Regions from separate parts of the Rosenbergiella sp. YN46 genome, predicted to be linked through region 2. Evidence: predicted binding sites of a transcription regulator. Region 2 holds the regulator's gene; the other holds the start of a gene.
What was found. Region 2 encodes sigma-54, which starts transcription at its own class of promoters, with help from an activator protein. Its sites were predicted from a motif close to GTTGGCACANNTTTCGCTNT; they were not measured.
Positions count from the first base shown of each region.

Region 1 (3,268 bases), on a different contig from region 2:
TGTCGGCGGCGATCAGGGTCAGGGGCACGTCGGCATCGAGCTTACGGATACTTTTGACCAGTTGGCGGGCCGCGAAGCCCGACCCGATAATGACGATACCCTGACTCATTTTGCCTCCGAAGCCAGGACGTCGAAAACGTCTTTACCCAGCGAACATTCGGGGCACAGGAAGTTATCCGGCACCTCGCTCCAGGGCGTGCCCGGCTCTACGCCCTGCATCGGCTCGCCCTGCTCGGGATCGTAAATCCACTGACAGACGCTGCACTGCATACGCGGCCCCAGGTCGGCACAACCGGCACTTGCTGGCTGCTGCGGCGCGCTGCTGGCGCTTTGCGCCACCGGGACGCTGGTGGTCTGCGGCAGTGGAGAGAGGGCCCACTGGCGGGCGATTTCCCGACCGTGCTCGCGGCACAGCGCCAGAGCGTCGACATCCGGGCGCCATTTGGCCTTCAGACTCAGGGACATTTCAAACCCGGCATCCTGCAAACGGGTTGAAAGCCTGTCCACCGCGCCGCCGCTCCAGCCGTGGGAGCCAAAAGCGCTGGCCCGTTTGTTGCGAAAACGCAGCCCGGTCATCTCTTCCACCAGACCGGCGATTTTCGGCATCATTACGTTGTTCATGGTAGAGGTCCCCGCCAGTACCCCTTTAGAGCGGAAGACATTGGTCAGAATTTCGTTCTTATCGTGACGCGCCACGTTGAAGATTTTCACCGCCACCCGGGGATCCACTTCGTTAATTCCCTGCGCAATGGCATCGGCCATCATACGAGTGTTATTAGACATGGTGTCATAGAAGATGGTGATGCGATCTTCCTGGTAGTCCGCTGCCCACTTCAGATACAGCTCGACTATCTGGGTCGGATTATCGCGCCATACCACGCCGTGAGAGGTGGCTATCATATCCACCGGCAGGTTAAAGCCCAGGATTTCGGTAATTTTCGGCGTCACCAGGCGGCTAAACGGCGTCAGGATATTGGCGTAGTAGCGCTGGCACTGCTCAAACAGCTCCGCCTGGTCTACCTCGTCGTTGAACAGGTGTTCGTCGCAGTAGTGCTGACCAAAGGCGTCGTTGCTGAACAGCACCGCATCGCCGGTCATATAGGTCATCATACTGTCCGGCCAGTGCAGCATCGGAGTTTCAACGAAGATCAGCTGCTTGCCGTTACCGATATCCAGACTGTCGCCGGTTTTCACCACGTTGAAGTTCCATTCCGGATGATGGTGGTGACCGGTAATCGAATCCACGCCGTTGGCGGTACAGTAGATCGGCGTATTGGGAATAGCGGCCATCAGTTCGGAAAGCGCCCCCGCGTGATCCTCTTCGGCATGGTTAATAATGATATAATCGATCTGCTCAAGGTCGATTTCGGCACGCAGGTTCTGCACGAATTCACGGCTAAATTTATGATCGACTGTATCGATAAGGACATTTTTTTCTTCGCGGATTAGATAGCTGTTATAGCTGCTACCCTTCAGGGTTTTGTATTCAGTGCCGTGAAAATCACGCACTTCCCAGTCACGCTGCCCGACCCAGTGAATATTGTTCTTAACGTGAATAGCCATCTGTTAACCTCGATCAATGATGTACTGACAAATAAGTGTGTTGCTTGTCATATATCAGGAACCGTGCCAACTTTTTATTTTATTGATTTATAATAAAAAATTATTTTTTGCATTTTTTTGATTGTCATTATGACTATGGCTATAATTGTCATTATGACAGTCATCACAGTCATAATGACGACACGAGAAAATCGATGAGCCTCTCCGTTAACCTGCTGGCGAAAATCGCCATTGAACTTCAGAACGGCATCAGTCAGGAAGATCGCTTCCAGCGCCTGATAACCACCCTGCGCGAAGTACTGAACTGCGACGCCTGCGCCCTGCTGGGCTATGAGCGCCAGCAGTTCAGGCCGCTGGCCATTGACGGCCTATCCCCCGACGTCCTGGGCCGCCGCTTCGCCCTTGAAGCGCACCCGCGCCTGGAGGCCATCGCCCGCGCCGGCGATGTGGTACGCTTTCCGGCGGACAGCACGCTGCCCGATCCCTACGACGGGCTAATTCCCGACCAGGAGGTACTGAAAGTGCATGCCTGCGTAGGGCTGCCGCTGTTCGCCAGCCAGACGCTGATTGGCGCTCTGACCATGGACGGCATGAATCCGACCCAGTTCGACACCTTTAGCGACGAGGAGCTGCGGCTTATCGCTGTGCTGGCGGCGGGCGCCCTGAACAATGCCCTGCTGATCGAACAACTGGAAAATCACGATGTGCTGCCGGCGCTGCACCCGGGAAATCATGCGCCGGATAGCGAGATGATCGGCCTGTCGCCTGGCATGACGCAGCTTAAAAAAGAGATTGAAATTGTCGCCCCTTCCGATCTCAACGTGCTGATTAGCGGCGAAACCGGAACCGGCAAAGAGCTGGTGGCCCGCGCCATCCACCGTGCCTCTATGCGTGCGGAAAAGCCTCTGGTCTATCTGAACTGCGCTGCGCTACCGGAAAGCGTGGCGGAAAGCGAACTGTTCGGCCACGTAAAAGGCGCTTTTACTGGCGCTATCAGCAACCGCAGCGGTAAATTCGAAATGGCCCATGAGGGCACGCTGTTTCTGGATGAGATCGGCGAGCTTTCTCTGCCGCTACAGGCCAAATTGTTAAGAGTACTCCAGTACGGCGACATTCAGCGGGTCGGCGACGATCGCAGCCTGCGGGTCGATGTTCGGGTACTGGCCGCCACTAACCGCGATCTCAAGCAGGAAGTGCTGAACGGCAACTTCCGCGCCGATCTGTTCCATCGCCTGAGCGTATTCCCGGTGTCGGTACCGGCGCTACGCGAGCGCGGCGACGATATCGCCCTGCTGGCCGGTTTTTTCTGCGAACAGAGCCGCCAGCGTCTGGGCCTGACTCAGGTGGTACTGAGCCAGGGAGCGCTTCAGCGCCTGCTCGGCTATGGCTGGCCTGGCAATATCCGCGAGCTGGAGCATGCCATTTATCGCGCCATCGTGCTGGCGCGGGCCACCGGCTCCGGCAGCGAGGTCGTGCTGGAGCCTGGCCATTTCGCGCTTAACGATCCATCAGCTGCTGCACCAGCGCCCACGATCGCCGACGCTCTCCCGGTAGCCCATGGACTATCGCTGCGTGACGCCACCGATGATTTCCAGCGCCGCACCCTGAGACAGGCGCTGGCCCACACCCACGGTAACTGGGCCGCTGCCGCCAGGGAGCTCAATGTCAACGTTGCTAACCTGCATCGACTGGCTAAGCGGCTGGG
Region 1 is NZ_JAZHEE010000002.1:166,100-169,367, reverse strand. Features, by position in the region: gene norW (NADH:flavorubredoxin reductase NorW) at 1-109, opposite strand, end outside; gene norV (anaerobic nitric oxide reductase flavorubredoxin) at 106-1,563, opposite strand; gene norR (nitric oxide reductase transcriptional regulator NorR) at 1,758-3,268, shown strand, end outside.
Region 1: the regulator sigma-54 is predicted to act here: its motif matches at 1,615-1,634, upstream of norV (anaerobic nitric oxide reductase flavorubredoxin).

Region 2 (3,268 bases):
GTCCCAATTGTTTAGCAGCCAGTTCGCTGACTATCTCCAGCGCCCGCTTCTTACTCTGACACGGGACGCCACTTCGGGTACATTCCTGGTTAAGGACATTGCTCAGTTGCAGCGCTAAATCATTGTTCATCATAATTTCACCTAAGCCTTCTGCGGGAACGGCCCGCCGCAATGGCGAGCCGCACGGGTCACAGAAACGCCCGGACAATTAGTGTTGTTTCAGTTTATCTTTATGTTTGGTTAACTGCCGCGCCAGCTTGTCTACCAGGCCGTCAATGGCCGCATACATATCCTGAGCTTCCGCACTGGCGTGCAGCTCTCCGCCGTTGACGTGCAGCGTCGCATCCGCGACGTGGGAAACCTTTTCCACTTTCAACACAATATAGACCTGATTGATCCGATCAAAATACTGCTCCAGCTTGGCGAATTTAGGATTGATAAATTCACGCAATGCATCGGTGATTTCGACGTTTTGTCCAGTGATGTTGAGCTGCATAGTGTCTTCCTTATCTGTTGGGTCAGACCAGTTGTTTACGCTGGTTAGACGGAGGGATCGATAAAGACTCTCGGTACTTTGCGACGGTACGGCGCGCCACCATAATCCCCTGCTCGGAGAGCATGGCGGTGAGCTTGCTGTCGCTCAGTGGCTTGGCGGGATTTTCCGCAGCGATTAATTTCTTCACCAGCGCGCGGATCGCCGTAGAAGAGGCTTCGCCGCCTCCCTCGGTACTCACATGGCTGGAAAAGAAATACTTCAGCTCAAAAATCCCCCCCGGACTCTGGAGGTATTTTTGAGTGGTGACGCGTGAGATAGTGGATTCATGCATATCGACGGCCTGAGCGATATCAGCCAGCACCATCGGTTTCATATGCTCCTCACCATGCTCGAAAAAGGCCTGCTGCTGTTTCACAATACAGCGACTGACGCGCAGCAGGGTATCGTTGCGGCTCTCCAGGCTTTTAATCAGCCACTTTGCTTCCTGCAGATTACTGCGGATGAACTGGCTGTCGCTGTCGTTACGGGCATTGGTGCCCATGGCCGCATACTGCTGATTAATCTTCAGACGTGGAATGCTGTCGCTGTTAAGCTCCACTACCCAGCGCCCCTGGTGCTTGCGTACCAGCACGTCGGGGATAACATATTCCGGCTCGCTGGTTTGAATGGACTGGCCCGGACGCGGGTCGAGGGATTGAATCAGCCCAACGGCTTCTTTCAGGATATCTTCTTTAAGGCGTGTAACGCGCATCAGCGAGCGGAAGTCATGATTAGCCAGCAGATCGAGGTGATCGCTGACAATCAGGTGAGCCTCATGCAGGCGTGGGGTTTCCGGTGCGAACTGGGAAAGCTGGATCAGCAGGCATTCCCGCAGATCGCGAGCGGCGATGCCGACGGGATCAAAACGCTGAATGCGTTTGAGAACCGCCTCGACCTCTTCCAGGCTTACCTCTTCATCGCCCATGCCATCCAGGATGTCCTGAACCGTGACGGTGAGGTAACCGGTATCGTCGACAGCGTCGACAATAGAGGTGGCGATAGCGATATCGGTATCGGAGAAAGGCGTTAGTCCGACCTGCCACATCAGGTAGTCCTGAAGAGACTGGGTGGTTTCCCCCTGATAGATGGGAAGCTCATCGTCAACATAGTCAGTGCCGGTGCCTGAGGGCGTACCGGCGGTGTATATCTCGTCCCAGCTGGCGTCGAGCGGCAACTCTTCGGGCATGGAGTCCTGTTCCAGGGCATCCCGGCTGTCGAGCGTTTCGCTGTCGCCGTTTTCGCTGGTCGCAACTTCTTCGAGGGGATCGCTCTGTTCAAGCAGGGGGTTGCTTTCCAGCGCCTGGTTAAGCTCCTGCTGGAGTTCCAGCGTGGAGAGTTGCAACAGGCGGATTGCCTGTTGCAACTGGGGCGTCATGGCAAGCTGTTGGCTCAGCTTTAATTGCAAACCTTGCTTCATATTCAGAACAAGCTACCTCAGGTCAATGTGTCGATGAAACCGCGCGCCCGGTGGCGAGCGCGGCATCCAGTCCTTACCCTATCAGAGTCTGAACTCTTCCCCAAGATACACGCGTTTCACCTGGTCGTCCTTGAGGATCTCATCAGGTGTTCCATGGGCAATCAGGTGCCCCTGGCTGACGATATAAGCGCGTTCGCAGACGGCGAGCGTTTCACGGACGTTATGGTCGGTGATAAGCACCCCAAGGCCGCTGTCTCGCAGGTGTTCAATAATGCGTTTGATGTCGATGACCGAGATGGGATCGACCCCAGCGAAAGGTTCATCCAGCAGGATGAATTTGGGATTAGCCGCCAGCGCACGGGCGATTTCGACCCGTCGACGCTCCCCCCCGGAGAGGGACTGACCCAGGTTATCGCGCAGGTGTTCGATATGGAACTCTTCCATCAGCTCGTTGGCGCGGTCGGTGCGCTGTTCCGCCGACAGATCGTCGCGAATTTGCAGTACCGCCATCAGGTTATCGAAAACGCTCAGGCGCCGGAAAATAGAGGCCTCCTGAGGCAGATAACCGATGCCGCGGCGCGCACGGGCGTGCAGAGGCAGCAGGCTGATATCTTCATCGTCGATGATGATATTGCCGGCATCGCGCGGGACGATGCCCACCACCATGTAGAAGGTTGTGGTTTTACCGGCGCCATTAGGGCCGAGCAGACCGACGATTTCGCCAGACTCCACGGTCAGGCTGACATCTTCCACCACCTTTCGGCCTTTATAGGCCTTGGCGAGGTTCTTTGCAGTGAGTGTTGCCATACGAAATTAGTTACTCTTCTGGCCGGAATTGTTTTTATCCTGGAGCTGTGACGGAACCAGAACGGTTGTCACGCGTTTACCTTTCTCGCTGGAGGCCTGCATTTTCTGCTCCTTCACGAGGTAGGTTATCTTATCGCCCTTGATGTTGCTGTCGAGCTGCTCCAGATAAGCATTGCCGGTCAGGATGACGTAATCATTCTGGAGCTCGTAGCGCATTTTACTGCCGCGGCCTTTAACTGGTTTTCCGTTGTCCTGCATCTGGTAAAAAGTAGCGGGCTTACCATAGGCTTCCACCACCTCTTTGCCTTTTTCGCCGCCCGGGCGGGTGACTACCACTTTGTCGGCGTTGACCTTGATCGTACCCTGAGTCACCACCACATTGCCGGTAAAGGTCACCACATTGCCTTCCATATCCAGCGACTGCTGATCGGATTCAATATGGATAGGCTTATCGGTATCACCAGTAACCGCAAAGGCTGGAAGGGCGGCGGCCAAAAGCGTACCGGCCA
Region 2 is NZ_JAZHEE010000004.1:69,042-72,309, forward strand. Features, by position in the region: gene ptsN (PTS IIA-like nitrogen regulatory protein PtsN) at 1-133, opposite strand, end outside; gene hpf (ribosome hibernation promoting factor) at 209-496, opposite strand; gene rpoN (RNA polymerase factor sigma-54) at 519-1,952, opposite strand; gene lptB (LPS export ABC transporter ATP-binding protein) at 2,034-2,759, opposite strand; gene lptA (lipopolysaccharide ABC transporter substrate-binding protein LptA) at 2,766-3,268, opposite strand, start outside.